One region of the Enterobacter sp. UPMP701 genome, then DNA from elsewhere that is predicted to be linked to it. Evidence: predicted binding sites of a transcription regulator. Region 1 holds the regulator's gene; each other region holds the start of a gene.

Region 1 (7,642 bases):
GCAAAAGAGGGCGACAGCGTACCGCTGAATGCCGCCGTCATTGTTTCCGCGCCGTTTATGCTGGAGCAGTGCAGCTACCACATGGAAAAAGGCTTTTCCCGCGTCTATCAGCGCTATCTGCTCAACCTGCTAAAAGCCAACGCGGCGCGAAAGCTGAAGGCCTACCCGGATACCCTGCCGGTAAGCCTGCGCCAGCTGAAAAAGGTGCGCCGTATTCGCGAGTTCGACGACCTGATCACCGCGAAAATCCACGGCTTCGCCGATGCGATTGACTATTATCGTCAGTGCAGCGCCATGCCGCTGCTCAGCAAGATCACGCAGCCGACGCTGATTATTCACGCCAAAGATGACCCGTTTATGGATCATCACTCTATTCCCGCGCAGGAATTCCTGCCTGACAACGTTCACTACCAGCTGACCGAGCATGGCGGCCACGTGGGGTTCATCGGCGGCACGCTGCGCAAGCCGAAAATGTGGCTGGAGGCGCGAATTCCTGACTGGCTTACTCCTTATCTGGACGGTGCAAAATGATCATTCCCTGGCAGGATCTGGCTCCCGAAACGCTCGATAATCTGATTGAAAGCTTTGTATTACGCGAAGGCACCGATTATGGTGAACATGAGCGTTCGCTTGAGCAAAAGGTCAACGATGTAAAACGCCAGCTGAAAAGCGGCGACGTGGTGCTGGTGTGGTCAGAACTGCATGAGACGGTCAATATCATGCCCCGCAACGCGTTTCACGGCTGATCTTCCAACCTTTTCAGTCAGGGAGTTGCTATGTCTGCCAGACATCCCATTATTGCCGTTACGGGCTCGAGTGGTGCGGGAACCACCACCACCAGCCTCGCTTTTCGCAAGATTTTCGCCCAGCTGAATCTCCGTTCGGCGGAGGTCGAAGGCGACAGCTTTCACCGCTATACGCGGCCTGAGATGGACATGGCGATCCGCAAGGCGCGCGATCTGGGTAAACACATCAGCTACTTCGGCCCGGAAGCCAATGATTTCGGCCTGCTGGAACAGACCTTCCGTGAATACGGGCAGAGCGGCACCGGGCAGTCCCGCAAGTATTTGCACACCTACGACGAAGCCGTACCCTGGAACCAGGTGCCGGGCACCTTTACCCCCTGGCAACCGCTGCCGGAACCGACCGACGTGCTGTTTTATGAAGGATTGCACGGTGGCGTAGTTACGCCTCAGCACGATGTGGCACGCCATGTGGATCTGCTGGTCGGCGTGGTCCCTATCGTTAACCTGGAATGGATCCAGAAGCTGACGCGTGACATGAGCGAGCGCGGCCATTCGCGCGAGGCGGTAATGGACTCGGTGGTGCGCTCCATGGAAGATTACATCAATTACCTCACGCCGCAGTTCTCCCGCACCCACATTAACTTCCAGCGCGTGCCGACGGTGGACACCTCCAACCCGTTTGCCGCCAAAAGTATCCCGTCTCTGGATGAGAGCTTTGTGGTGATCCATTTCCGCAATCTCGAAGGTATAGATTACCCCTGGCTGCTGGCGATGCTGCAGGGCTCGTTTATTTCGCACATGAACACGTTAGTGGTACCGGGCGGGAAAATGGGGCTGGCGATGGAGCTCATCATGACGCCGCTGGTTCAGCGACTGATGGAAGGGAAGCAGATCGCGTGAACATGTTCCCTCTCCCTGTGGGAGAGGGTTAGGGTGAGGGCATCAACACGCACGATGCCCCAATAATTAAGCCTCGATCACTTCATACGAATGGGTGATTTTTACCGCTTTCTCCAGCATTAACGCCACAGAGCAGTATTTCTCCGCAGAAAGATCCACCGCACGTGAAACCGCCGCGTCTTTCAGTTCTTTGCCGGTGACGATAAAGTGCAGGTTAATATGGGTAAACAAGCGTGGCGCCTCTTCGCGACGTTCTGAAGTGAGTTTTACCTCGCAATCCGTCACGTCATGACGGCCTTTTTGCAGAATCGACACCACGTCAATCGCGCTGCATCCGCCTGCCGCCATGAGCACCATTTCCATTGGGCTTGGCGCTTTATCGCCGGAGTTACCGTCCATCAAAATCTGGTGTCCTGATGCGGACTCGCCCAGAAACGTTAAACCTTCAACCCACTTCACGCGCGCTTGCATATTCATTAACTCCAACGTTGCATTTTTGGTGACAGATTACGCGCACGTTACATTTCTCGCAATGGAAGGCGACCTGCATCATGCTGAAGCGAGACACCAGGAGACACGCGGCGAAAGCTATGCTAAAACACTCAGGATGCTACAGTAATACATTGACGTTACACATGTATGCAGAGGACATCAAACTTTACTGGCTGCGAAACGTTACGACAGCCGACTTCCCAGGGTATGGGTAAGAATTCGATTGCAACCCCAGAGTCCGGATGCATCTGATGACTCTGGTGACAGCTTATAACAGAGGATAACAGCGCATGGTGCTTGGCAAACCGCAAACAGACCCGACTCTCGAATGGTTCTTGTCTCATTGCCACATTCATAAGTACCCATCGAAGAGCACGCTGATTCACCAGGGTGAAAAAGCGGAAACGTTGTATTACATCGTCAAAGGCTCGGTGGCAGTGCTGATCAAAGATGAGGAAGGCAAAGAGATGATCCTTTCTTATCTGAACCAGGGCGATTTTATCGGTGAACTGGGCCTGTTTGAAGAAGGCCAGGAACGTAGCGCCTGGGTTCGAGCAAAGACAGCATGTGAAGTGGCTGAAATTTCCTACAAGAAATTCCGTCAGCTGATTCAGGTTAACCCTGACATCCTGATGCGTCTTTCTTCTCAGATGGCGCGCCGTCTGCAGGTCACGTCAGAGAAAGTGGGTAACCTCGCCTTCCTGGACGTTACCGGCCGCATCGCGCAGACCCTGCTGAACCTGGCGAAACAGCCAGACGCGATGACCCACCCTGACGGCATGCAAATTAAAATTACCCGTCAGGAAATCGGTCAGATCGTCGGTTGCTCCCGCGAAACAGTGGGCCGTATTCTGAAAATGCTGGAAGATCAAAACCTGATCTCCGCCCACGGTAAAACCATCGTGGTTTACGGAACCCGTTAATCCCGGTCAAACGGCGTGTCATCGCAAGGTGTCACGCCGTTTTTGTCTCTATTCCCCATGTGGCGCAGGCTGATCTATCACCCGGAAGTTAACTACGCACTGCGACAAACGCTGGTGCTGTGTCTTCCTGTGGCCGTGGGCCTGATCCTCGGACACCTTCAGCAAGGTCTGCTGTTTTCCCTCGTCCCCGCCTGCTGCAACATTGCCGGTCTGGATACGCCGCATAAACGCTTTTTCAAACGCCTGATTATCGGTGGCAGCCTGTTTGCTGGCTGTAGCCTTGCCGTCCAGATCTTACTGGCCCGCGACATTCCGCTGCCGCTGATCCTGACCGTGCTGGCGATGACTCTCGGCGTCACCGCCGAAATCAGCTCGCTCCATGCCCGTCTGCTTCCCGCGTCACTCATTGCGGCCATCTTCACCCTGAGCCTGGCCGGGAATATGCCCGTGTGGGAGCCGCTGCTGATCTACGCCCTTGGCACGCTGTGGTACGGGCTGTTTAACTGGTTCTGGTTCTGGCTGTGGCGGGAACAGCCGCTGCGCGAATCCCTGAGCCTGCTCTACCGCCAACTGGCCGATTACTGCGAAGCCAAATACACCCTGCTCACCCAGCATACCGACCCGGAAAAATCGCTGCCGCCGCTGCTTGCGCGCCAGCAAAAGGTGGTGGACCTGATAAGCCAGTGCTATCAGCAGCTGCACATGCTTGCCGCCAACAGAAATCACGAATACAAACGGCTGCTGCGCACCTTCCAGGTCGGGCTCGATCTGCAGGAGCATATTTCCGTAAGCCTGCACCATCCGCAGGAGGTGCAAAAGCTGGTTGAGCGCAGCCATGCCGAAGCGGTGATCCGCTGGAACGCGCAAACCGTCTCCGCTCGCCTGCGGGTGCTGGCCGATGATATTCTCTATCACCGCTACCCGACACGCTTTTCCATGGACAAACAGCTCGGCGCGCTGGAGAAAATTGCACGCCAGCACCCGGAAAACCCGGTCGGCCAGTTTGCCGCATGGCACTTTAGCCGCATCGCCCGCGTGCTGCGCACCCAGCGCCCGCTTTACCCCCGCGACCTGATGGCGGATAAACAGAAACGTCTGCCGCTGCTGCCCGCCCTTAAAAGCTACCTGTCGCTGAAATCTTCCGCCCTGCGCAACGCCGCAAGGATTAGCGTCATGCTCAGCATCGCCAGCCTGATGGGAATGGCCCTGCACCTGCCGAAACCCTACTGGATTTTAATGACCGTGCTGTTTGTCACCCAGAATGGCTATGGCGCCACGCGGGTGCGCATTCTGCACCGGGCTGGCGGCACGATGGCGGGTCTGATTATTGCGGGCGTGACGCTGCACTTCCACGTCCCCGAGGGCTATACCCTGGCGGGCATGCTGGCGATCACTCTGGTTAGCTATCTGATTATCCGTAAAAACTACGGCTGGGCGATGGTGGGCTTTACGGTGACGGCGGTGTATACCCTGCAACTACTTACGCTTAACGGCGAACAGTTTATTGTTGCCCGTCTGATCGACACGCTGATTGGCTGCCTGATCGCCTTTGGCGGCATGGTCTGGCTGTGGCCGCAGTGGCAGAGCGGGCTACTGAGGCAGAACGCCCACGACGCGCTGGAAGCTGACCAGCAGGCCATTCGTCTTATTCTGAGCGATGACCCGCAGCCCTCTCCGCTGGCCTACGAGCGCATGAAGGTCAACCAGGCGCACAACGCCCTGTTTAACTCCCTTAACCAGGCGATGCAGGAGCCGGGCTTTAACGCGCACTATCTGGCAGACATGAAGCTGTGGGTCACGCACAGCCAGTTTATCGTCGAGCACATTAATGCCATGACCACGCTGGCGCGCGAACACACGATGCTGACGCCAGACCTGGCGCAACGCTATTTGCAGTCGTGTGAAATTGCGTTGCAGAGGTGTCAGCAGCGTCTGGAGTATGACGCGCCGGGTGAGTCGGGGGATTCAAACATTCTGGAAGCGCCGGAGACGCTGACCCACGGGCCGATGAGCACCCTGGAGCAGCATTTGCAGCGCGTGCTGGGACATCTGAACACCATGCACACCATTTCGTCGGTGGCATGGCGTCAGCGCCCGCATCACGGCATTTGGTTAACGCGCCGGTTAAAGCGAACCGAGTATTAGCCTTTAACGATCTTCTCGACCGCCGCGGCAAAGCGGGTTAACCCGTCTTCAATGTCATTGTCTTCTACCACCAGCGACGGCGCAAAACGCATCACGTCCGGCCCGGCATTGAGCACCATCACCCCTTCGTGGGCGGCGGCGTGCAGGAAATCGCGCGCGCGGCCTTTGTACTGCGGCTTCAGCTCGGCACCGATCAGCAGCCCCATGCCGCGGATCTCGCTGAAAACGGCGTACTTATCGTTTATCTGCTGGAGATGCTTCACAAACAGCTCGCGCTTCGCGCTAACGCCGTTTAGCACCTCCGGCGTGTTAATGATGTCGAACGCGGCGCCGGCCACGGCGCTCGCCAGCGGGTTGCCGCCGTAGGTGGAGCCGTGAGACCCGACGTGGAACGCGGAGGCAATTTCCTGCGTCGTCAACACCGCGCTCACCGGGAAACCGCCGCCGAGCGCTTTGGCGCTGGTCAGAATATCCGGCGTCACGCCGTAGTGCATGTAGGCAAACAGGTCTCCGGTACGCCCCATTCCGCACTGCACTTCATCAAACACCAGCAGCGCCTGATGCTCATCGCACAGTTCACGCAGCCCTTTCAGGAATTCCGGGGTCGCAGCGGTCACGCCGCCTTCGCCCTGAATAGGCTCCACCACCACCGCGCAGGTGTGGTCGTCCATTACCGCTTTTACCGCATGCAGATCGTTAAACGGCACGTGGATAATGTCGGCCGGTTTCGGGCCGAAGCCGTCGGAATATTTCGGCTGACCGCCAACGGAAACGGTAAAGAAGGAGCGTCCGTGGAAGGCGTTATGGAAGGCGATGATTTTGGTTTTATACGGGCTGTGGCGCGTGGTTGCGTAGTAGCGCGCCAGCTTAAAGGCGGTTTCGTTCGCTTCGGTGCCGGAGTTCATAAACAGCACGCGCTCGGCAAAGGTGGCATCAATGATCTTACGGCCCAGGCGCAGCGCCGGTTCGTTGGTGAACACGTTGCTGGTGTGCCACAGGGTTTCACCCTGGGTTTTCAATGCCTCAACCAGCGCAGGATGGCAGTGACCCAGCGCCGTAACCGCAATACCGCCCGCGAAATCTACATACTCTTTACCCTGCTGATCCCAGACGCGGCTGCCTTTCCCTTTCACCGGGATGAACTCAGCCGGTGCATAAATCGGCAGGATCACTTCATCAAATGTCGCGCGGGTAATTGCTGGTTGTTCAGTTGCCATGTCATGACCATCCATTTTTATGTCACAGTGATTGTGAAAATATAATCACAAAATATGCATAAAAAATCACAACAAGGCAACAGATATTCAGCGATGGAGGAAATTTGCCAGCAGCGCGTGCCCCTGCTCGCTGAGGATACTTTCCGGATGGAACTGCACGCCTTCCAGATCGTACTCGCGGTGGCGAATCCCCATGATCTCCTGCGACTCGCTCCAGGCGGTAACGTCAAAGCAGTCGGGCAGCGTCGGCGGGTCAATGACCAGAGAATGATAGCGCGTCACGGTTAACGGATTGTTTAGCCCCAGGAATACGCCGGTACCGGCGTGAGTGACCGGCGAGGTTTTGCCATGCATCACTTTCGCGGCACGCACGATGGTAGCCCCAAACGCCTGGGCAATGGCCTGATGCCCCAGGCAGACGCCCAGGATCGGCAGCCTGCCGGAATAGTGGTGAATAACATCGAGAGAAATGCCCGACTCCGATGGCGTACACGGCCCCGGCGAAATCACGATTTTCTGCGGAGCCAGCGTCTCAATATCGGTCATGCCGATCTCGTCGTTGCGGCGGACAACCACCTCTGCACCCAGCTCACAAAAATACTGGTAAAGGTTCCAGGTGAAGGAATCGTAGTTATCAATCAGCAGAATCATGGCGGCTCCTGAAAAAAATGCCGCCCTATTCTACTCAGATTCCCGCGCTTCGCTCACTACTTTGGCAAAGATAGCGTTTAACGCGGTTAAATCTCCCGTTGCGCCACTTCGGTTAGCCGCCACCCACTGCTCGGGATCGATATCCCGCCAGTCCAGCGCGTAACCCGCATGGATGGCCAACTGCTCAAAGAAGACGCGTTGCGCAATGCCGTTACCGCGCATAAAGGGATGCAGCATATTGATTTCACAGTAGTAATGGCTGACTTTTTCAACAAACGCCGCTTTCTCAAGACCCACAAGATACTTATCGCTCTCCAGCGCCGCCATCAGTTCGTTGCCCATCTTTTCGATGTACTCGAAATGACAGAAGGGAATGTCTCCCTTAAAAATATCGTCGGTACGGAATTCGCCTGCCCGCTTCATCTCGCTGTGATACAGATGGCGGTGAATAAGGCACAGATGGGGCAACCCGGGCGCGGAAGGCCCAAGCTCAAGCGTCTCGATGTGAGGTTCTGAGGGACCATTACCTTTTTCAAGGAGACAACTGGCCTGAAGATTGACGTTACGC
Region 2 (7,642 bases), on a different contig from region 1:
GAGCCACTTTGCCAACGGTTTTTTGATTGGCTCCGCCATGATGGAACATGACGACCTCAATGCGGCGGTGCGTCGCGTGTTGTTGGGTGAAAACAAAGTCTGCGGCTTAACCCGCGAACAGGATGCCCAGGCCGCTTATGAGGCCGGGGCCATTTACGGCGGGCTGATTTTCGTGGATTCATCCCCTCGCGCGGTCAGCGAAGAGCAGGCGCATAAGGTCATAGCGGCGGCCCCGCTCAGCTATGTCGGTGTATTCCGCAATGCGGATATTGCAGACGTTGCGGCAAAAGCCGACGCGCTATCCCTGAGCGCGGTACAGCTCCACGGTAGTGAAGATCAGGCTTATATCGATACCCTTCGTACCGTTCTCGCGCCTCAGATTCAGATCTGGAAAGCGCAGAGCGTTGGTGACACCCTGCCCGCGCGTAACCTGAATCATGTTGATAAATACGTGCTCGACAACGGCCAGGGCGGCACCGGTCAGCGCTTTGACTGGTCACTGCTGAACGGCGAAAAGCTGGACAACGTCCTGCTGGCGGGTGGATTAAGCCCGGATAACTGTGTAGAAGCCGCTAAAACCGGCTGCGCAGGCCTCGATTTCAATTCAGGCGTAGAGTCAGAGCCGGGTATTAAAGATGCCAGCAAACTGGCCTCGGTGTTTAAAACTCTGCGTGCATATTAAGGAAGAGAAGATGACGACATTACTTAACCCGTATTTTGGTGAATTCGGCGGGATGTACGTCCCGCAAATCCTGATGCCCGCGCTGCGCCAGCTGGAAGAAGCGTTCGTGAGCGCGCAGAAAGATCCGGCATTTCAGGCGGAATTTACCGACCTGCTGAAAAATTACGCGGGCCGTCCAACGGCGCTGACCAAATGCCGCAACCTGACCGAAGGCACAAAAACCACGCTGTATCTGAAGCGTGAAGACCTGCTGCACGGCGGCGCGCATAAAACTAACCAGGTGCTGGGCCAGGCGCTGCTCGCAAAACGCATGGGTAAAACTGAGATCATCGCCGAAACCGGCGCAGGTCAGCACGGTGTGGCTTCTGCGCTCGCCAGCGCCCTGCTCGGCCTGAAGTGCCGCATCTACATGGGTGCGAAAGACGTTGAGCGTCAGTCACCGAACGTGTTCCGTATGCGCCTGATGGGTGCTGAAGTGATCCCGGTACACAGCGGTTCCGCCACGCTGAAAGATGCCTGTAACGAAGCGCTGCGCGACTGGTCCGGCAGCTATGATACCGCGCACTATATGCTCGGCACCGCAGCGGGTCCGCACCCATTCCCGACCATCGTGCGCGAATTCCAGCGCATGATCGGCGAAGAAACCAAAGCGCAGATCCTTGAAAAAGAAGGACGTCTGCCGGATGCGGTCATCGCCTGCGTTGGCGGCGGATCTAACGCCATCGGCATGTTTGCCGACTTCATCGAGGACGCCACTGTGGGTCTGATTGGCGTCGAGCCTGCCGGTCACGGCATTGAATCGGGTGAGCACGGCGCGCCGCTGAAGCATGGCCGCGTGGGGATCTACTTCGGTATGAAATCCCCAATGATGCAGACCGACGAAGGTCAGATTGAAGAGTCTTACTCTATCTCTGCCGGCCTCGACTTCCCATCCGTCGGTCCACAGCATGCGTATCTGAACAGCACCGGTCGTGCAGACTATGTCTCCATTACCGATGACGAAGCGCTGGAAGCCTTTAAAACGCTGTGTCGCAGCGAAGGGATCATCCCGGCGCTGGAGTCTTCCCACGCCCTGGCGCACGCACTGAAAATGATGAAAGAAAACCCGGAAAAAGAGCAACTGCTGGTGGTTAACCTTTCCGGCCGCGGTGACAAAGATATCTTCACCGTTCACGACATTCTGAAAGCACGAGGGGAAATCTGATGGAACGCTACGATAATGTATTTGCTGAACTGAAATCCCGCCAGGAAGGCGCGTTCGTTCCCTTCGTCACCCTGGGCGACCCCGGCCCGGAACAGTCGCTGAAGATTATCGACACCCTGATTGAAGCCGGTGCAGATGCGCTGGAGTTGGGTATTCCGTTCTCTGACCCGCTGGCAGACGGCCCAACCATTCAGAATGCGACCCTGCGCGCGTTTGCGGCAGGCGTTACGCCGACCCAGTGTTTTGAAATGCTGGCGGCGATTCGCCAGAAGCACCCGACCATTCCGATCGGCCTGCTGATGTACGCGAACCTGGTTTTCAGCCGCGGTATTGATGAATTTTATGCCGAATGCGCCCGAGTCGGTGTCGACTCGGTGCTGGTGGCCGACGTGCCAGTGGAAGAGTCTGCGCCGTTCCGCCAGGCAGCAATGCGCCACAACGTCGCGCCAATTTTCATCTGCCCGCCGAACGCCGATGACGAACTGCTGCGCCAGATTGCCTCTTACGGACGCGGGTATACTTATCTGCTCTCCCGCGCAGGCGTGACCGGCGCCGAGAATAAAGCCGCGCTGCCGCTGCATCACCTGGTGGAAAAACTGGCTGAATACCATGCCGCACCTCCGCTGCAGGGGTTCGGGATTTCATCCCCGGATCAGGTCGCTGCGGCAATTGATGCGAAGGCGGCCGGTGCCATCTCCGGCTCCGCGATTGTGAAGATCATCGAAAAGAATGTGGACAAGCCCGAGCAGATGCTGAGCGAGCTGAAGACATTCGTGACCGAGATGAAAGCGGCAACGCGTAAAGCATAACGGCTCCACCGTCTGGCATCCTGGCCAGACGGTTCCCCCTCCTTCCCTTCGAACAACAAAGGGTTATGGCAAAATTGATCCCGTCGATATTTTCGGTGTGAATGGCTTTTCAAACTTTCGCGTAAGCGTATGATCTGGACTCTTTTTAGCACTAATCCTTCTGAGTTCAGAGGTTTTTCATGTCATGGCATACCTTCAAACAGACTTACCTGGTTAAGTTCTGGTCACCTGTTCCGGCCGTCATCGCGGCAGGCATTCTTTCTACTTATTATTTCGGTATTACCGGCACCTTCTGGGCCGTGACCGGCGAGTTCACCCGCTGGGGTGGGCAACTGCTGCAGCTCGCAGGCGTACATGCCGAGGAATGGGGCTACTTTAAACTCATTCACCTGGACGGAACCCCGCTGACCCGCATTGACGGGATGATGATCATCGGCATGTTCGGCGGCTGTTTCGCAGCAGCATTGTGGGCAAACAACGTTAAGTTGCGTATGCCCAAAAGCCGTATTCGCATCATGCAGGCGGTCGTCGGCGGTATCATTGCCGGGTTTGGCGCCCGGCTGGCGATGGGCTGCAACCTGGCCGCTTTCTTTACGGGTATTCCTCAGTTCTCTCTTCACGCCTGGTTCTTTGCTGTCGCCACCGCGATTGGCTCTTACTTCGGGGCAAAATTCACCCTGCTGCCGCTGTTCCGCATTCCGGTGCAAATGACAAAAGTCAGTGCCGCGTCTCCGTTAACCCAAAAGCCCGATCAGGCGCGTCGCCGCTTTCGCCTCGGTGTGCTGGTCTTTCTGGCTATGGTCGCATGGGCCATTTGCACGGCGCTGAATCAGCCAAAACTCGGCCTGGCGATGCTTTTCGGCGTTGGTTTTGGTTTGCTGATTGAACGCGCGCAGATCTGCTTCACCTCCGCGTTTCGCGATATGTGGATCACCGGGCGGACGATGATGGCGAAGGCGATTATTGCCGGTATGGCGGTGAGCGCTATCGGCATCTTCAGCTATGTTCAGCTCGGCGTTGAACCGAAGATCATGTGGGCTGGCCCGAACGCGGTGATTGGCGGTCTGCTGTTTGGCTTCGGTATCGTACTGGCGGGCGGCTGTGAAACCGGCTGGATGTACCGCGCCGTCGAAGGCCAAGTGCATTACTGGTGGGTTGGGCTTGGGAACGTAATAGGTTCTACCCTCCTGGCCTACTTCTGGGATGACGTCTCCCCGGTGCTCGCCACGAACTGGGACAAGGTCAATCTGCTGAACACCTTTGGCCCACTCGGTGGACTCATGGTGACTTATGCCCTGCTGCTGGTCGCTTTTTTACTGGTTGTCGCACAGGAGAAACGCTTCTTCCGCCGTGCCGCCGTCAAAACTGAAACGCAGGAGAACGCTGCATGAAAGAGATCGTCCCCGATTATCGTCTGGATATGGTCGGTGAACCCTGTCCGTACCCGGCTGTCGCCACGCTTGAGGCGCTACCTCAGCTCAAAAAAGGTGAAATTCTGGAGGTGGTGAGCGATTGTCCGCAATCCATCAACAACATTCCGCTGGACGCGAAAAACCATGGCTACACGGTGCTGGATATCCAGCAGGACGGGCCAACCATTCGCTATTTGATTCAGAAGTAGTCTACGATATGCGCCCCCCTGGGGGCGCACTGAACGACAGGAATTAAAAACGATACCCCGCAGAGAACATGAACACCCACGGATCCAGGCGAGTATTGATACTTTGCTGCTCACCGCCCGCTTTGAAGCGTACGTCCGTGTCAATGTCCATATACCAGACTGAGGCGTTGATCAGCCAGTCACGGTTAATCAGATAATCCAGACCAACCTGCCCCGCCATACCCCACGAGTCTTTCAGGCTGAGATCGGAAAGGCCGGCCTCTTTACCGGTATCGTTAAATTTCTCATCAAAGAAGGTGGTGTAGTTCACACCCGCACCAATATACGGACGCACCTTGCTGTTGGCATCGCCAAAGTACCATTGCGCCATCAGCGTTGGCGGTAAATGGTGAACCGTGGCGATATCACCGGTGGCCCCGAGGCCAACGCGATGACGGAACGGCGTTGCGGCCAGAAGCTCAACGCCAATGTTATCCGTCGCCATCCAGGTGAACGTTAAGCCTAACTGGGTGTTATTGCTGACGTTAAAACCGCCCATTCCCAGCACGTTATCAGAACCTTCCGTTGGACGAACCGTTGCCGAACCGGCACGAATAAAGAATTCGCCTGCTTCATGCGCGTACGCGCCGCCAGAGAGACTGCTTAATACAAGGGCTGCCACCGCTAATTTTTTCATATCCGCTCCATCGTTGTGGTTTTAATCGCGGGTGAGAATATACTCACAAATGAGTAATAAGTGATCTGCTACAGATCACATTAAAACCAGTAAGTTAACATTCATTGATCTGGGTTAATTTTTTGTGGCGAATCGAAAAGCAATAAGTTGTTTCCATGTCAATTTTTGGCATCTCACCGTTACAAAATTTTCTCATTATCCCCTCTTGCTCTTCCTCTGGCGGCTGGATAATTTATCGCTCTTACAAGTTGATTTGATGCGTTCTTCTTTTTGCAGGTGTGCCATGAGTGAAGTTAACCCGTGCATGACGTGCGGAGCCTGTTGTGCGTATTTTCGAGTCTCTTTCTACTGGGCCGAAGCCAGCGATGGCGGCGGTACCGTTCCGGTTCATCTCACTGAGCCTGTCACCCCTTTTCTGCGATGCATGCGCGGTACCAACCAAAAGCAGAGCCGTTGCGCGGCGTTGCAGGGTGAGCCCGGCATCTCTACCCGGTGTTCCATCTATGAGGATCGTCCCAGCCCGTGCAGGGAATTTGCCATGTCCGGCGAAGATGGGCAGGTCAATGAAGCCTGTAATCGTGCCCGGGCACGCTTTGGATTACCGCCGCTTTACAAAGATATGCTTTTCCATACAAGCCTTGATGCTGCCACAGCAGGTGCATCCGGTGTACAATTGCCGGCTAATTAACACCTGCAATACTCAAGGAGAGTGCATGTCTATCACGGCGAAGTCTGTCTACCGTGACACGGGAAACTTTTTCCGCAATCAGTTCATTACCTTTTTACTGATCGCGTTGCTTTGCGCCTTTATTACTGTGGTGCTGGGTCATGCGTTCTCACCGAGTGAAGAACAGATTGCCAGCCTGAGCCAGGGCGACCATCTGGCAGGAAGCGTGGGGCTGTTTGAACTGGTACAAAATATGACGCCGGAACAGCAACAGATTCTGCTGCGGGCTTCTGCCGCATCCACTTTCTCCGGGCTCATTGGTAATGCAATTCTGGCGGGTGGCGTTCTGCTGATGATTCAGCTGGTGTCGGCGGGTCATCGGGTCAGCGCTTTACGGGCAATTGGCGCCAGCGCGCCGGTCTTACCTAAGCTGTTTATCCTGATCTTTTTAACCACCATGCTGGTGCAGATGGGGATTATGCTGGTCGTAGTGCCGGGTGTGTTACTGGCTATTGTGCTCGCGTTTGCCCCCGTGATGGTCGTGCAGGATAAAATGGGCATTTTTACCGCGATGCGCAGCAGCATCAGGCTGGCATGGACGAACATGCGTCTGGTGGCTCCTGCCGTGATCGGCTGGCTGCTGGCTAAAACGCTCCTGCTCCTGTTTGCACCCAATTTTGCAGTCTTAACGCCTAATGTTGGCGCGGTGGTAGCGAATACGCTGAGCAACCTGATTTCTGCGGTACTGCTTGTCTATCTGTTCCGCCTGTATATGTTAATTCGTCAGTAACCCTGATGCCGGGTGCATGACCGGGCCCGGCTCAACACAGAAGATGGAATCACAGAATGAAGCAGTTTCTTGATTTTTTACCGCTGGTGGTCTTTTTCGCGTTTTACAAACTGTATGACATTTACGCTGCCACCACCGCGCTGATTATTGCGACAGCGGTTGTGCTGATCTACAGCTGGGTGCGTTACCGTAAAGTTGAGAAAATGGCGCTGGTGACGTTCGTGCTGGTGGCCGTATTCGGCGGTCTCACCCTGTTCTTCCACAATGATGAATTTATTAAGTGGAAAGTGACGGTGATCTACGCGCTGTTTGCGGGGGCGCTGCTCATCAGCCAGTGGGTGATGAAAAAACCGCTGATTCAGCGCATGCTCGGTAAAGAGCTGACGTTGCCTCAGGAAGTCTGGTCGCGCCTGAATATCGCGTGGGCGGTGTTCTTTATTCTTTGCGGTCTCGCCAATATCTATATCGCCTTCTGGCTGCCGCAGAATATCTGGGTCAACTTTAAGGTCTTCGGCCTGACGGCCCTGACGCTGATTTTCACTCTGTTAAGCGGCGTTTATATCTACCGCCACATGCCGCAGGACGACAAGCACTGATTGTTGACTGACCAGAACGTGTTCGACAGACGTTCTGGTCTATTCTCTCCGCTGTGAAATCATAGTAGCATCCCGCCTGAAGTCTTCCGTTACGAGTTAAAACAATGACAACAAATAACGCCCCTCAGGGCGAACTGGTTTTACGCACACTGGCAATGCCCGCTGACACCAATGCCAATGGCGATATTTTTGGCGGCTGGCTGATGTCGCAAATGGATATGGGCGGCGCAATTCTGGCGAAAGAGATTGCCCACGGACGCGTGGTGACCGTGCGGGTGGATGGGATGACCTTCCTGCGCCCGGTTGCGGTAGGAGATGTGGTCTGCTGTTACGCCCGCTGCGTAAAGCGCGGCAATACCTCCATCTCTATCAACATTGAAGTCTGGGTGAAGAAAGTCTCTTCTGAACCCATTGGACAGCGCTATAAAGCGACAGAAGCGCTGTTTATCTATGTTGCGGTAGATAGCGAGGGTAAACCTCGTCAGCTTCCGCCAGCCTGAATACGGGCAAAAAAAAAGCCTCCATCCGGAGGCTTTTTGTTATTCCATCTGCGCCCCGCCATTCAGGCGGAAAACAATGTTCACGATTAGCCCGCTA
Region 3 (7,642 bases), on a different contig from region 1:
CGCGATGCAGGAAGTGAGTGTGCGACTGAATGTCGAACACATCCTGGATGCCTTTAATTTCCTGAACGCTCATAAACTGCAGCGATTTCGGATCCCACTTTTGCGGATGGCCTTTTATTCGTGACGAAATGATAAACGCCGTCGCGTTGAAGCCGTACTCTTTCAACACAGGATACGCGTAGCGGCTCACCGACTTCAGGCCGTCGTCAAAGGTAATCACCACCGCCTTCGCGGGCAGATTCATCTTATTACGCACGTATCCTTCCAGCTGGTACATCGTCAGCGTGGTGTAACCCTGATCGCGAAGCCAGGTCATCTGGTTGCTGAACGCGCGCACGCTGGTGGTGGTGGAGGTATGACGAAAACGGGTGTTCTCTTCATCACGCAGGATATGGTGGTAGGTCAGCACCGGGATGCCATTATCTTCCTGCGCGTCCAGGCTGCTGATCCACGCCAGGCGGTTACCAATGCGGATCTGATACCAGGTCTGATTCAGCCGGTCTTTAAGTTTGTTCAGAATGGGATAACGCAGGTTGGCGCTAAGGGTGCCAAAGGGCGCACTTCCGCTGCTGGGCGCGTTATAAACGGCCGTGTCTTTCCAGGTGATGAGGTTCTGGTTACTGAGCGGCTTGTTCAGGTCGCCCAGGCTGTCCTCAACGCGCTGCTTGCCCTGCACTTTCTCAAGGTGGTCTTTATCAATAAAGCCGGTACCGAACCCGAAGCGAAATTCGTAATAATCCGCCGCGGCGGGAAAGACCGCGAGGATCTGCCCGGCGCGGATATTTCCCACGTTGACCACGGAGTTCCCCACCTGAGCCCAGATGGCAGCATCCTCAGTGGTTTGCATATATTGAGCAGGAAGCCCTTGCTGACCGATCAGGCTGGCAGACGCCCCGCCGGATACCAGCAGCAAAAGGATAAAGATAACGCGCATGAACATAGGATATAAATCGACACGGGAAATCAGCCGCCATTGTAGCAAAAGCGACATCAATACCAATGTTTAATGCTTATACAGATCGTGAAGCAGAACGAAAGGCGGATTCTTCTGCTGCTGGTGCCACAGGCTACTCACTCCCGGCGCGCCCTGCGCCACAATGGCGTGACGAAACTCAGCGCTGCTTAATGTAGCGCGCAGTGGATACATTGCTTCGAGTAAAGACAGGCTGATCCCGGAAACGACTTCACAATTATTGTGCTTGTGGCTCATTAACGCCGCTGAACGGTAAGGTGCCGCCCCTGACCTGTCGGTGAGAAAAATTACCCCATCACCGGTGTCGGTTTCATGCAGGGCATCGCACATCATGCGGCTCAGCATATTGGTGCTTAGCCCACGCCAGTAGTTAACCGCGCGGCATTGCACCAGCGGGCCAAATCTGGCTTCAAGCTTATCCAGTATTTCCTGCGCCTGTTCATCGTGGCAGGTGATAACCCATCCCAGCATAACTCTCTCCTTAGCAGGCAAGTAGTTTAGCGGAGTGAAGGTTAGCTTTCGGTGATAACTGTCAAAGAAAGTGCCCGGCAAACAGAACGTCGCCGGGCAGAAGGTTAACTGCGCAGCCCGCGCCCGCGCTGGATCAGATACCAGCACAGCAGGTAGAAGGCGATGATAAACACCACCAGCACCGCCACCGTGGTAAACAGCGGCACATCGGTGATGCCAAGGAAGCCAAAGCGGAAGCCGCTGATCATGTAGACAATCGGGTTCAGGTGCGACAGCGCCTGCCAGAACGGCGGCAGCAGCGTCAGAGAGTAGAACACCCCGCCAAGATAGGTCAGCGGCGTCAGCACGAAGGTCGGGATCAGGCTGATGTCGTCAAACGTCTTTGCGAACACCGCGTTCAGCAATCCGGCCAGCGAGAACAGGATCGCCGTCAGCAACAGCGTCAGCGCCACGAACAGCCACGAGTGGACCTGGAACGGCACGAAGAACAGCGAAATCGCCGTGACCAGGATCCCCACGCATAGACCGCGCGCCACGCCGCCGCCCACGTAACCGGCGATAATGACGTGCGTCGGCACCGGCGCGACCAGCAGCTCTTCAATGTTGCGCTGGAATTTGGCGCTGAAGAATGACGAGGCCACGTTCGCGTAGGCGTTAGTGATCACCGCCATCATGATCAGGCCCGGGACGATAAACTGCATATAGGTAAAGCCGTGCATTTCACCAATCCGGGAACCGATCAGGTTACCGAAGATGATGAAATAGAGCGTCATGGTGATGACCGGCGGCACCAGGGTTTGCACCCAGATACGCATAAAGCGGTTAATTTCTTTCGCCCAGATACTCTTCAGCGCGACCCAGTAAAGATGCGTCATGCCTTGTCTCCTTGTTTATCGTGCACCAGAGAGACAAACAGCTCTTCCAGTCGGTTCGCTTTGTTACGCATGCTTAAGACCTGAATCCCCTGCGCGCTCAGCTGGGAGAACACGCTGTTAATCCCCTGCTCGCGCAGCACTTCCACTTCCAGCGTCGAGGTATCGACCAGGCGATACTGGTACCCTTCCAGCTTTGGCAGCGCGCTTTTTGCCGCCAGATCGAGAATGAAGGTTTCGGATTTCAGCTTGGAGAGCAGGTTCTTCATCGAGGTGTTTTCCACCAGCTCGCCGTGCTGAATAATGCCGATATTGCGGCACAGCATTTCAGCCTCTTCAAGGTAGTGGGTGGTCAGAATGATGGTGGTGCCTTTATCGTTGAGATCCTTCAGGAAGCCCCACATGGAACGACGCAGTTCTATATCCACGCCCGCGGTTGGCTCATCAAGGATCAGCAGCTTCGGCTCGTGCATCAGCGCGCGGGCAATCATCAGGCGGCGCTTCATCCCACCGGACAACATGCGCGCACGTTCGTTACGCTTTTCCCACAGATCGAGCTGTTTCAGGTACTTTTCGCTACGTTCCAGCGCCTCTTTACGCTCGACGCCGTAATACCCCGCCTGGTTAACAACGATCTGCTGCACCGTCTCAAACGGATTAAAGTTGAACTCCTGCGGCACTAGCCCCAGCTGGCGCTTGGCGTTGACCACATCTTTTTGCAGGTCGTATCCGAACACGCTGACGCGGCCGGAGGATTTATTCACCAGCGAGCTGATGATCCCGATGGTGGTGGATTTTCCCGCCCCGTTCGGCCCCAGAAGCGCGTAAAAATCCCCGGCTTCTACTTTAAGATCTATCCCGCGTAGCGCCTGAACGCCACCCGGATAGGTTTTTTTAAGCTGTTCAAGCTCCAGTGCAATTGCCATGAATTTAACTTACCTTCAGTTCTTACACACGTTGTGTGGTTTCATTAAAAGTCGGGTTACCCTATAGTAGCGCAACGCAATTACTCGGTTACAGGTCGCTAACCTCCATGAACAACATAGATACACTCATCAGCAACAATGCACTATGGTCAAAAATGCTGGTGGAGGAAGACCCCGGATTTTTTGGAAAACTCGCACAGGCACAGAACCCGCGCTTTCTCTGGATTGGTTGTTCCGACAGCCGCGTACCTGCCGAGCGCCTGACCGGCCTCGAACCCGGCGAACTGTTTGTTCACCGTAACGTCGCCAACCTGGTGATTCACACCGACCTCAACTGCCTTTCAGTGGTTCAGTATGCCGTTGACGTTCTGGAAGTCGAGCACATCATTATTTGCGGCCACTACGGCTGCGGCGGCGTGCAGGCGGCGGTTGAAAACCCGGAACTGGGTTTAATTGATAACTGGCTGCTGCACATCCGCGATATCTGGTTCAAACATAGCTCACTGCTGGGTGAAATGCCGCAGGAGCGGCGCATGGATACCTTGTGCGAGCTGAACGTGATGGAGCAGGTATATAACCTTGGGCATTCAACCATCATGCAGTCGGCGTGGAAGCGCGGGCAGAAGGTTTCTATCCACGGCTGGGCGTATGGTATTCATGATGGCCTGCTGCGCAATCTGGAAGTGACCGCCACCAACCGCGAAACGCTGGAGCAGCGTTACCGTTCGGGGATTGCCAACCTCAAGCTTAAGCATGTGAACCATAAATAACAAAGCCGGGGGTTTTCACCCTCTCCCGCAGGGAGAGGGCTGGAGTGAGGGCATCAGCCCGCAATTATTCGTCCAGAATAACAACCTTGCCAACATACGGCAGATGACGATAGCGCTGCGCGTAGTCAATGCCGTAACCCACCACGAACTCGTCCGGGATGGAGAAGCCCACGAACTCCACCGGCACCTGTACTTCACGACGGTCAGGCTTATCCAGTAACGTACAAATCGCCAGCGATTTCGGCTCGCGCAGGCTCAGGATCTCGCGCACTTTTGAAAGGGTGTTGCCGGAGTCGATGATGTCCTCAACGATCAGCACATCTTTGCCACGAATATCTTCATCCAGATCTTTCAGGATTTTCACATCACGGGTTGTGGACATGCCGCTGCCGTAGCTGGAGGCGGTCATAAAATCGACCTCATGGGGCACCTGCACTTCACGGCACAGGTCTGCCATGAACATGAAAGAGCCACGCAACAGACCGACCAGCACCATTTCGCTGCCGCTGTCCTTGTAATGTTCGGTGATTTGACGACCCAGTTCGGCGATACGCGCTTTGATCTCGGCTTCCGGGATCATCACTTCAACAGTATGTTTCATATTACTAACCATATGATTTTAATGAAAATCTCTCAATGCAGATGAACTAATCTCCGGCATTGATACGCAAGCCCGCTATTATATCAGTAAATGGATAACCGGGGCGCATGAGTTATAAAAAGCAAATATTGTGATTCCGATCACACTTGTTAATACCTATAATTAGTTGCTAGCAAATTATTAACAAAAACTGACGAGTACACTTTCTATGGCTGAAATAAACTCTAAACAGCCGCGTCTACTGGTGACACTAACAGCGTTATTCGCCGCCTTCTGCGGCTTGTACCTGTTAATCGGTGGCGTCTGGCTGGTCGCGATCGGCGGCTCCTGGTACTACCCGATTGCGGGCCTGGTTATGCTTGGCGTAACCGTCCTGCTCTGGCGTAGAAAACAATCCGCACTGTGGCTGTATGCCGCACTCCTCCTTGCCACGATGATCTGGGGCGTCTGGGAAGTCGGCTTCGACTTCTGGGCACTGACCCCGCGCAGCGACATCCTGGTCTTCTTCGGTATCTGGCTGATCCTGCCGTTCGTCTGGCGTCGCCTGATTGTGCCTTCCAGCGGTGCAGTTGCGGCCCTGCTGGTGGCACTGGTAATCAGCGGCGGTATTCTGACCTGGGCCGGTTTTAACGACCCGCAGGAGATCAACGGTACGCTGAACGCGGAATCCACGCCTGCTGCGGCTATCTCGCAGGTGGCGGACGGTGACTGGCCTGCTTATGGTCGTAACCAGGAAGGTCAACGCTACTCCCCGCTGAAGCAGATCAACGCGGACAACGTGAAAAACCTGAAGGAAGCCTGGGTATTCCGTACCGGCGACCTGAAAATGCCGAACGATCCGGGCGAGCTGACCAACGAAGTGACGCCAATTAAAGCGGGCGACATGCTTTACCTGTGTACGGCGCACCAGCGTCTGTTCGCGCTCGACGCGGCCACCGGTAAAGAGAAATGGCACTTCGATCCACAGCTGAACTCTAATCCGTCGTTCCAGCACATCACCTGCCGTGGCGTCTCTTACCACGAAGCGCGTGCCGATAATGCCAGCCCGGAAGTCATTGCCGACTGTCCTCGCCGCATTATGCTGCCGGTGAACGATGGCCGTCTGTTCGCGATTAACGCCGAAACGGGCAAGCTGTGCGAAACCTTCGCCAACAAAGGCATCCTGAACCTGCAGACCAACATGCCGGACACTACGCCGGGTCTGTATGAGCCGACCTCACCGCCAATCATCACCGATAAAACTATCGTGATTGCCGGTTCGGTAACGGATAACTTCTCCACGCGCGAAACCTCAGGCGTCATCCGTGGTTTTGACGTGAACACCGGTAAACTGCTGTGGGCCTTCGATCCGGGCGCGAAAGATCCCAACGCGATCCCGTCGGACGAGCACACCTTTACCTTCAACTCGCCGAACTCCTGGGCACCGGCAGCGTATGACGCGAAGCTGGACCTGGTTTACCTGCCGATGGGCGTGACTACGCCGGACATCTGGGGCGGTAACCGCACGCCGGAGCAGGAGCGTTACGCCAGCTCCATCGTGGCGCTGAACGCAACGACCGGTAAACTGGCATGGAGCTACCAGACCGTTCACCACGATCTGTGGGACATGGATATGCCTTCCCAGCCGACGCTGGCGGACATTACCGTTAACGGCAAAACCGTGCCGGTGATTTACGCGCCGGCGAAAACCGGTAACATCTTCGTGCTGGATCGTCGTAACGGCGAGCTGGTTGTGCCTGCACCGGAAAAACCGGTCCCGCAGGGTGCGGCCAAAGGCGACTACGTCACCAAAACGCAGCCGTTCTCTGACCTGAGCTTCCGTCCGAAGAAAGACCTCAGCGGTGCAGACATGTGGGGTGCCACGATGTTTGACCAGCTGGTGTGCCGCGTGATGTTCCACCAGCTGCGCTATGAAGGCATCTTCACGCCGCCGTCAGAGCAGGGCACGCTGGTCTTCCCGGGTAACCTGGGAATGTTCGAGTGGGGCGGTATCTCCGTTGACCCTAACCGTCAGGTCGCCATCGCTAACCCAATGGCGCTGCCGTTCGTTTCCCGCCTGATCCCACGCGGTCCGGGCAACCCAATGGAGCAGCCAAAAGACGCGAAAGGCAGCGGTACCGAAGCCGGTATCCAGCCGCAGTATGGCGTACCGTTTGGCGTAACGCTGAATCCGTTCCTGTCGCCGTTTGGTCTGCCGTGTAAACAGCCTGCCTGGGGTTACATCTCCGGTCTGGATCTGAAAACCAACCAGATCGTATGGAAAAAACGTATTGGTACGCCACAGGACAGCATGCCGTTCCCGATGCCGGTTCCGGTGCCGTTCAATATGGGTATGCCAATGCTGGGTGGCCCAATCTCCACCGCCGGTAACGTGCTGTTCATCGCGGCAACCGCAGATAATTACCTGCGCGCGTACAACATGACCAACGGTGAAAAACTGTGGCAAGGCCGTCTGCCAGCCGGTGGACAGGCAACGCCGATGACCTATGAGGTGAATGGCAAGCAGTACGTTGTCATTTCTGCGGGTGGTCACGGTTCGTTTGGCACGAAGATGGGCGACTATATTGTCGCGTATGCATTGCCTGACGATGCTAAGTAACTAAAAGAGCCGGGTGGCGGCTACGCCTTACCCGGCCTACATGAGCACGAATCGTAGGCCCGGTAAGCGTAGCGTCACCGGGCTTTTTTTATACCGTGAACCCCAGCATCATCCCTGTATCTTCATGCTCCAGCAGATGACAGTGCGCCATATAAGCAAACTCCTTCGGCGCCTCGTGGTCAAACTTCACCAGCACCTCGCTGACGCCGCCTTCCACTCTCACCGTATCTTTCCAGCCCGCGCGATGCATATCCGGCGCTTTACCGTTCTCTGAAAGAATGCGGAACTGCGTGCCGTGAATATGGAACGGGTGTAGCATCATGTCGCCTTCGCCGGAAATCACCCAGCGCTCGAATTGTCCCTTAGTGGCGGCAAACATCGGGGTAGTCATATCAAACGCTTTGCCGTTGATCATGTTGGCGTTGTGGAA
Region 4 (7,642 bases), on a different contig from region 1:
GATTGAATTTGCCGAGAAGAACCACGTCAACCCGATGTGGCTGATCGGCCTGCTGCAAAAACAGCCGCAGCATTTCCGTCTGGATGGTCCAACGCGTCTGAAATTTACCCAGGAGCTGACGGAGCGCAAAACCCGCATGGACTGGGTGCGTAACTTTATGCGGCAGCTGGAAGAGAACGCGATCGCATAACCTCCATTCCCCCTGTTAACTGAGAAAATCCCAGTAGTTTATTAACCGGAAGCGATGAAAGTTGCTTCCGGAAAATGAATAGCTTACAGCGACACCCTGGTCCGGCTGTAAATCGCTGAGGCGTTTCCTGCAGGCCGGGGCGAGGCGCAGGGATGCGCCGAGAGGGCGGGCTTTACAGGGATGTTACCTCCGCCCGTCCCCGAAAAGCCGGAAGGAATAAGCCGAAGGTACCGCGTAGCGGCGATTTACCGCCGGGAGCCCGGGTCGCCAGGGTGGTGGCGATTGAGCCACCCTGGCACGTTCACAGGTCATGTCGTTACAGAGTAGCAAGGAACATAAAGTGAACGGAATGACCACCAGAGCCGTATGTTCCCCCTCACCCCAGCCCTCTCCCTCAAGGGAGAGGGGGTCGTCCGTGCAGGCATTATTTTATGGGATCCCTTCCCCCTGTTAGCCCAGCGCTACGGGGGGACAATTTACAAACTCTTTGCACTTCACCCGATCTTCCCGACACACCCATTCGCCATAATTATCATTAACGCCTTATAAAACAATAACCTTATCATTTATATGGATTATGGTGATGATGACCTCTTCGCGTTTTACTCGCTGGATAACCCTGTTTGCGCTGGCAGCCACCGTCGCGGTTGCGCTTCCTGCGCGGGCAAACACCTGGCCCCTGCCGCCGCCCGGCAGCAAGGTCGTAGGCGAAAACCGCTTTCATGTGGTTGAAAACAATGGTGGCTCACTGGAAGCAATAGCCAAAAAATATAACGTCGGTTTTCTGGCTCTGCTGCAGTCGAACCCTGGCGTCGATCCGTATGTCCCGCGCGCGGGCAGCGTACTGACCATACCGTTACAGACTATCCTGCCGGATGCCCCGCGTGAGGGGATCGTGATTAACCTTGCAGAGTTGCGTCTCTATTATTATCCGCCGGGCAAAAAAGAAGTGACAGTATACCCTATCGGTATTGGTCAGCTGGGCGGCGATACCCTGACGCCGACGATGGTTACCACCGTCTCAGATAAACGTGCGAATCCAACCTGGACCCCGACGGCCAACATTCGCGCCCGCTATAAAGCACAGGGCATTGACCTCCCCGCTGTAGTGCCGGCAGGCCCGGATAACCCGATGGGTCACCACGCGATCCGCCTTGCCGCATACGGCGGCGTTTACCTGCTGCACGGTACGAACGCGGATTTTGGCATCGGGATGCGCGTCAGCTCCGGCTGTATTCGTCTGCGCGATGACGATATCAAAACGCTGTTTAACATCGTTACGCCGGGGACCAAAGTAAATATTATCAACACGCCGATAAAGGTCTCAGAGGAGCCAGGTGGCGTGCGGCTGGTTGAGATTCACCAGCCGTTATCGAAAAACATTGGCGACGATCCGCAGACGCTGCCCATCAACCTGAATGCCGCTATGGTGAGCTTCAAAACGAATGCGAATACCGATAGCCTGGTGATGGAGCGCGCGATGGAAGCCCGGTCAGGCATGCCGACCGATGTTACCCGGCACCAGAATGTCACCCAACAGTCGATGTAATACAGAAAGAAAAACGCCCTGCTTAGCAGGGCGTTTTTTATTGCAGTGGCATAAATGAGGGTTTATGCCCGGCTTATTTGTAGATAACAGCCGTGCCGTGCAGGGTGTTAGGACCGGTTACAGAGGTGATGCGATAGGATTTGGCACCCATTGCTTCCGCTTTTTGTGCCAGCTGATCTTCCAGTGAACCCAGGTTAGTACCGGCAGAGGCAGAGATCGTCCCGACTTTATGCTGATCGGCTGGGGTAGATTGCACCTGTACAGCAGCAAAGCTTGCGAAAGAGAGTGAACTCAGTACAGCAGCAGCGATGAGGGTTTTTACGTTTTTCATGATGTTTACCTTTGGCAGATGAATTTGGAGGTCGTTAGCTATTTAGTTAACGATCGATAGGTAAATCATAAATGTGACCCAGCTCACGCGTCAATATAATTTTATAACGAACATTAATTAAATTTTAAAGTCGTTATTTTTCATACGTATATGATTAATTTATTTTTAAGCATTCAGCGCTGGTGATGGGTAGCGTTTATTTTTATAATGGTTATTCAACAAACCAACAGAGGACCAACGGCAAATGACAACCGACGTCACGAGTTGTGCGAAGAAAAGCCGTGGCCGTCCAAAAGTGTTTGACAGGGATGCCGCGCTTGATAAGGCCATGACGCTCTTCTGGCAATACGGGTATGAAGCGACCTCGCTTTCCGATCTGGTCGAAGCGACCGGAGCCAAAGCGCCGACGCTGTATGCGGAATTCACCAATAAAGAGGGGCTGTTCAGAGCGGTGCTGGACAGATACATTTCCCGCTTTGCGGCGAAACACGAGGCCCAACTTTTTTGTGAAGAGAAAAGCGTGGAACAGGCGCTACGGGACTACTTCACTGCCGTCGCCACCTGCTTCACCAGTAAAGAGACGCCTGCGGGCTGCTTTATGATAAACACCTCTGCCACCCTGGCGGCATCGTCAAAAGAGATCGCCAAAACGGTGAAATCGCGTCATGCGATGCAGGAGGAGACGCTCAGCGCATTTCTGGCGCAGCGTCAGCAGCGCGGTGAAATTCCCGCGCACTGCCAGCCTCAGATGCTGGCGCAGTATCTGAGCTGCATTTTGCAGGGAATGTCGATCAGCGCTCGTGAAGGGGCGACGCTGGAAAAACTACAGAATATTAGCGACACCACGCTACGCCTGTGGCCTGAACTGCTGAAAATCTGACGCAAAAAAAAAGCTCCTCAGCCTGAGCGCTTGAGGAGCTAAGTTCAGAGAACATCTTTTTTACGCTTTGTTATTCAGTACCAGCTGGCCGTTTCCATCCAGTGGAATTTGGGTGCCCGGGTCTTTATCCATGCGGATTTTGCCCTGCTGATCGCCAATTTTGTACGTCACGTCATAGCCCAGCATTTTTTCCGACTTGTCATAGACTGTTTTGCAGCGCTGCTGAGTCGTGGTGTAGGTATCGTTATCCTGCATCGCACCCTGCACCTGGTTACCGGCATAGCCGCCACCCAGCGCGCCGACCACGGTCGCGACATCTTTACCCCGACCGCCGCCAAACTGGTGGCCAATCACACCACCTGCTACCGCACCCAGAACAGAGCCGGCAATACGGTTTTCATCCTGGACCGGACGACGATGGGTCACGGAGACGTTACGGCACTCCTGACGAGGGGTTTTCACGGTTTCTTTAATTGGAGTAGCAGAAACCACCTGCGCATACTGCGGGCCGCGATCTAATACGTTGAGACTGGCAACGGCAGCCACACCTAACGCAGCTGCGACACCAATCCCTATACCCGCCAACATTGATTTATTCACGGGACTTCCTCCTTTGTTGCTATTGGTAACAATTTTGCAATGGAGGCACGGCTTCGCCAATCAGACAAAGGATCAAAAAGTGGACGTCGAGGAGAGATATATCGTGTTTAGGAGAACTCTTAAGCAATCAAACTGTGATCTGCAGCATGAAATGCTAAAAACTCCCTCCGGAGGGCCCGGAGGGAGTGAAAGATTAGTGGAGCTTCAGACGCGGTCGGATCACGCGGTTGATTCTGCCCACCAGCATCATCAGCCCGGTTTTGAAGTAGCCGTGCAGCGCAATCTGGTGCATACGGTACAGGGAGATATACACGAAGCGGGCAATGCGCCCTTCTACCATCATTGAGCCGCGCATCAGGTTGCCCATCAGGCTGCCGACGGTAGAGAAGTTTGACAACGATACCAGAGAGCCGTGATCTTTGTAGACATAGGCTTTCATTGGCTTGCCTTTGTACTGCGCCAGGATGTTGTGCAGCACCAGGCTTGCCATCTGGTGAGCAGCCTGCGCGCGCGGCGGCACAAAGCCACCTTCAGGACGTGCGCAGGAGGCACAGTCACCGATAGCGAAGATTTCAGGGTCACGCGTGGTTTGCAGCGTCGGCTCGGTGACCAGCTGGTTAATGCGGTTCGTTTCCAGACCACCGATATCTTTCATAAAGTCAGGCGCTTTGATACCTGCCGCCCAGACCATCAGATCCGCCTTGATGTACTCGCCGTCTTTAGTGTGCAGGCCACCTTCGTCAGCGCTGGTCACCATAGTCTGCGTCAGTACGCGCACGCCCAGTTTAGTGAGTTCATTGTGCGCCGCACCGGAAATACGCGGAGGCAGCGCAGGCAGGATGCGTTCGCCCGCTTCAACCAGCGTCACGTTCAGCGCGTCGTTGGTTAACCCTTTGTAACCGTAGCTGTGCAGCTGCTTCACCGCATTGTGCAGCTCCGCAGACAGCTCAACGCCCGTCGCGCCGCCGCCGACGATGGCGATATTAACCTTACCATTCGCACCCAGATTGCTGGTGTACTTCAGGAAGAGATTCAGCATTTCCTGATGGAAACGACGCGCCTGGTGCGGGTTATCAAGGAAGATACAGTGCTCTTTCACGCCCGGTGTGTTGAAGTCGTTGGAGGTACTGCCCAGCGCCATTACCAGCGTGTCATATGGCAGCTTGCGCTCAGGAACCAGCAGCTCCCCTTTTTCATCACGCAGCTCTGCCAGGGTGATGGTTTTGCTTTCACGGTTGATGTCCACCACCGATCCCAGCTGGAACTGGAAATGATGGTTGCGCGCGTGCGCCAGATAGCTCAGCGCGTCCACGCCCTCATCCAGTGAACCGGTCGCCACTTCGTGCAACAACGGTTTCCACAGATGGCTGTGGTTACGATCCACCAGCGTGATTTTGGCTTTTTTACCGCGACCCAGCTTCTTGCCCAACTGTGTGGCCAGCTCCAGCCCGCCAGCACCACCGCCTACAATCACTATCTTTTTCAATGGCGTAGTCAACGTGACCCCCTCAAATTATTAACCAATTGTTAATTAAAAGTTATAAAAATAACCCTTAATTAACAACAGGTTACAGCACTGAAACCATTCAGGTGCTTTGAGAATAACACGTCAGGCGCATTGGTCATACCAAAATTGATATGCATCAAGTTTTGATGGCTTAAAAGTAGACAATTCTGGACAAAAAGAAACCCGGTGCGCGTTCGCGACCGGGTTCCTGAGGTGGCAGGCAGTGGTTTAGCCCAACGTTTTGAAGGCCTTGATGCGCTGCAGATGCGGGGAGATATTCTTAAACTTGTGGGTCTGCTCTTCGTCCCAGACGATCTCGTAGTAGTGATGCAGCAGCTCTGCAGCCCGGTGGCTGTTCAGAGCTTCATCATTACGCGAGAGGATCACCAGACAGCGATCGCGGTTTTTCTCACGGAAGTTGCTCACGCACTTCGTCGCAATATCGGCATACTCTTCCGGGCGGTCAATTTTGCCTTCCATGTTCTCGTTCGGGAACAGGTTAGGGTTGAAGACCACCTGACGGATGTCGCACAGGAAGCCAATCCGCTCCGCCCAGTAGCCGCCCAGCCCTACGCCGCAAATCAGCGGCCGATCGTCGACGTTGAGCTGCAGCATTTTGTCCACCTCTTTGAGCAAATGCTGCATATCATGCTTCGGGTGGCGCGTACTGTAGCTGATCAGCCGTACATCGGGATCGATAAACTGCAGCTGCAGCACCTTCTCATGATTACCAGGACTGTTTGAGTCAAAACCGTGTAAATAGATGATCATTGTCTTCTCACCACGCTACGCCTTCCGGGAGGGTTTACAGGCTGGCTTTATGTGCCTGCCAGCGCTCATTCAGGTCTTCAAGCCGGGCGTTGACCGACTTCCAGCGCGCCGAATCCATCAGCTCCTGACGGCTAAATGAACCTTTATGATACAAATGCGTAACACGCTCTGCATTGATCGGTGACAGGTTATCCAACACGCTAACGGCACCTTTACGATTATTGCAGACCAGGATCATATCGCAACCTGCATCCAGCGACGCCTGACCGCGTTCAGCATAGCTGCCCATAATTGCCGCCCCTTCCATCGACAAATCGTCGGAGAAAATAACGCCGTTGAAACCCAGTTCCTGGCGCAGAACGGTTTTCAGCCAGTGCGGAGAGCCGCTGGCAGGACGCGGGTCAACGTCGCTGTATATCACGTGCGCAGGCATAATGGCATCCAGCTTGTTATCGGTGATAAGCGAGCGGAATACCGACATATCTTTGGCGCGAATTTCCGCTTCCGGACGCGGGTCGCGCGGAGTCTCTTTGTGGGAATCCGCCGTCACCGCCCCGTGGCCCGGGAAGTGTTTGCCGGTGGTTTTCATTCCCGCCTCGTGCATGCCGTCGATAAAACGGGTCGCCATTGCCAGCGCAATACGCGGATCTTCATGGTATGAGCGCTCGCCAATCGCGGCGCTGATGTGGCCCACATCCAGTACCGGGGCAAAGCTGATATCAATATCCATGGCAATCATTTCGCTGGCCATCAGCCAGCCGGCCTCCTGGGCCAGCTTTCCACCCTCTTCCGTGCCGAGCAGCGCGGCAAAGGACTGGGCTGCCGGCAGGCGGGTAAAACCGTCGCGAAAACGCTGTACGCGTCCGCCTTCCTGATCGACGGCGACCACCAGGTGATTGCGCGACGCGGCGCGGATCTGACGCACCAGTTCACGCAGCTGCGCCGGATCGTGATAGTTGCGGGTAAACAGGATCAGGCCCCCCACCAGCGGATGTGCGAGAATTTCACGCTCTTCCGCATCCAGCTCAAACCCTTCAACATCCAACATGACTGGACCCACACTCACCTCTCTTATCCTTTTGTTTGTAACTGTCGCCAGGCATCGTCTGCCAGCGCAATAAATTGTTTTTCTCTGGACTGCTGTAAACGCATTTCAAACCAGCCCGCCATCAGCATGATGACCCAGGGGCGCCAGCGTCTCACCTGGCGTTCCAGCGCGTCGGCGTCAAGATGTGCCACTCTGGCATACTCTCTGATAAGTTTCTGCCGCGCGGCTTCACTTTCCGTCCAGACGGCGGCCAGCTCCAGCGCCACATCGCCGTCTCCGGCGTATTCCCAGTCGATAAGCCTGCCACCCTCTGGCGTGTGCACAATATTCCCGGCATGAACATCCATATGGAGTGGTGAGAGCCGAATCGGTTGCGGCTCGCCCGCTTTACGCAGCCGTTTAAGTTGGGCAAGCCAGCCGGGCGTTCGTCTGCCCGGAGAAGCCTGCTGCCAGTAGTATTCCAGCAATGGCAGAAGGGTGACCCGCCACCCCAGCCGCGGTTGACGGTGCAGATGATACAGCATCGCCGCAAGCGCCGGGGTCTCCGGCAACGCGCTTTTCACCTCCCCCTCCAGATACTCGACGGCCATCCAGCCCTGTCTGAAAAATCGGGGTTCAGGCGCGAGATCCGACGGAAGGCGTCTGAGAGCGCGAAACTGACGGCGAAACTGGAAAGCCGGGGCGAAGGGATCGTGATTCTGCCGCAAGACCAGACGGTGCGCGCCCTGCTCTATAATGCAACTCGCGCCGCTAAGCCCGGAGTGGG

What was found. Region 1 encodes CRP, which controls carbon source genes, mostly activating them, when cyclic AMP is high. Its sites were predicted from a motif close to ATGTGANNNNNNTCACAT; they were not measured.
Region 2: the regulator CRP is predicted to act here: its motif matches at 5,056-5,073, upstream of ompW (outer membrane protein OmpW).
Region 3: the regulator CRP is predicted to act here: its motif matches at 4,742-4,759, upstream of hpt (hypoxanthine phosphoribosyltransferase).
Region 4: the regulator CRP is predicted to act here: its motif matches at 2,142-2,159, upstream of bhsA (multiple stress resistance protein BhsA).

The regions. Positions count from the first base shown of each region.
Region 1 covers NZ_JBSKJN010000010.1:39,734-47,375, forward strand. The annotation lists gene ACWKXT_RS18745 (hydrolase) at 1-531, shown strand, start outside; gene ACWKXT_RS18750 (YheU family protein) at 528-746, shown strand; gene ACWKXT_RS18755 (phosphoribulokinase) at 777-1,646, shown strand; gene ACWKXT_RS18760 (OsmC family protein) at 1,713-2,117, opposite strand; gene crp (cAMP-activated global transcriptional regulator CRP) at 2,429-3,061, shown strand; gene ACWKXT_RS18770 (YccS/YhfK family putative transporter) at 3,119-5,206, shown strand; gene argD (bifunctional acetylornithine/succinyldiaminopimelate transaminase) at 5,203-6,423, opposite strand; gene pabA (aminodeoxychorismate synthase component 2) at 6,511-7,074, opposite strand; gene ACWKXT_RS18785 (putative adenosine monophosphate-protein transferase Fic) at 7,105-7,642, opposite strand, start outside.
Region 2 covers NZ_JBSKJN010000001.1:1,076,530-1,084,171, forward strand. The annotation lists gene trpCF (bifunctional indole-3-glycerol-phosphate synthase TrpC/phosphoribosylanthranilate isomerase TrpF) at 1-682, shown strand, start outside; gene trpB (tryptophan synthase subunit beta) at 693-1,886, shown strand; gene trpA (tryptophan synthase subunit alpha) at 1,886-2,695, shown strand; gene yedE (selenium metabolism membrane protein YedE/FdhT) at 2,875-4,086, shown strand; gene yedF (sulfurtransferase-like selenium metabolism protein YedF) at 4,083-4,316, shown strand; gene ompW (outer membrane protein OmpW) at 4,360-4,992, opposite strand; gene ACWKXT_RS05285 (YkgJ family cysteine cluster protein) at 5,276-5,680, shown strand; gene ACWKXT_RS05290 (YciC family protein) at 5,706-6,449, shown strand; gene ACWKXT_RS05295 (septation protein A) at 6,506-7,045, shown strand; gene yciA (acyl-CoA thioester hydrolase YciA) at 7,150-7,545, shown strand; gene tonB (TonB system transport protein TonB) at 7,585-7,642, opposite strand, start outside.
Region 3 covers NZ_JBSKJN010000015.1:72,471-80,112, forward strand. The annotation lists gene ACWKXT_RS21575 (polysaccharide deacetylase family protein) at 1-940, opposite strand, end outside; gene ACWKXT_RS21580 (PTS sugar transporter subunit IIA) at 1,004-1,444, opposite strand; gene ACWKXT_RS21585 (ABC transporter permease) at 1,549-2,319, opposite strand; gene ACWKXT_RS21590 (ABC transporter ATP-binding protein) at 2,316-3,242, opposite strand; gene can (carbonate dehydratase) at 3,350-4,012, shown strand; gene hpt (hypoxanthine phosphoribosyltransferase) at 4,077-4,613, opposite strand; gene ACWKXT_RS21605 (glucose/quinate/shikimate family membrane-bound PQQ-dependent dehydrogenase) at 4,822-7,212, shown strand; gene cueO (multicopper oxidase CueO) at 7,301-7,642, opposite strand, start outside.
Region 4 covers NZ_JBSKJN010000001.1:342,322-349,963, reverse strand. The annotation lists gene mfd (transcription-repair coupling factor) at 1-190, shown strand, start outside; gene ldtC (L,D-transpeptidase LdtC) at 774-1,739, shown strand; gene bhsA (multiple stress resistance protein BhsA) at 1,813-2,070, opposite strand; gene ACWKXT_RS01670 (TetR/AcrR family transcriptional regulator) at 2,315-2,950, shown strand; gene ACWKXT_RS01665 (glycine zipper 2TM domain-containing protein) at 3,011-3,550, opposite strand; gene ACWKXT_RS01660 (NAD(P)/FAD-dependent oxidoreductase) at 3,744-5,048, opposite strand; gene ycfP (alpha/beta hydrolase YcfP) at 5,286-5,828, opposite strand; gene nagZ (beta-N-acetylhexosaminidase) at 5,863-6,888, opposite strand; gene thiK (thiamine kinase) at 6,900-7,642, opposite strand, start outside.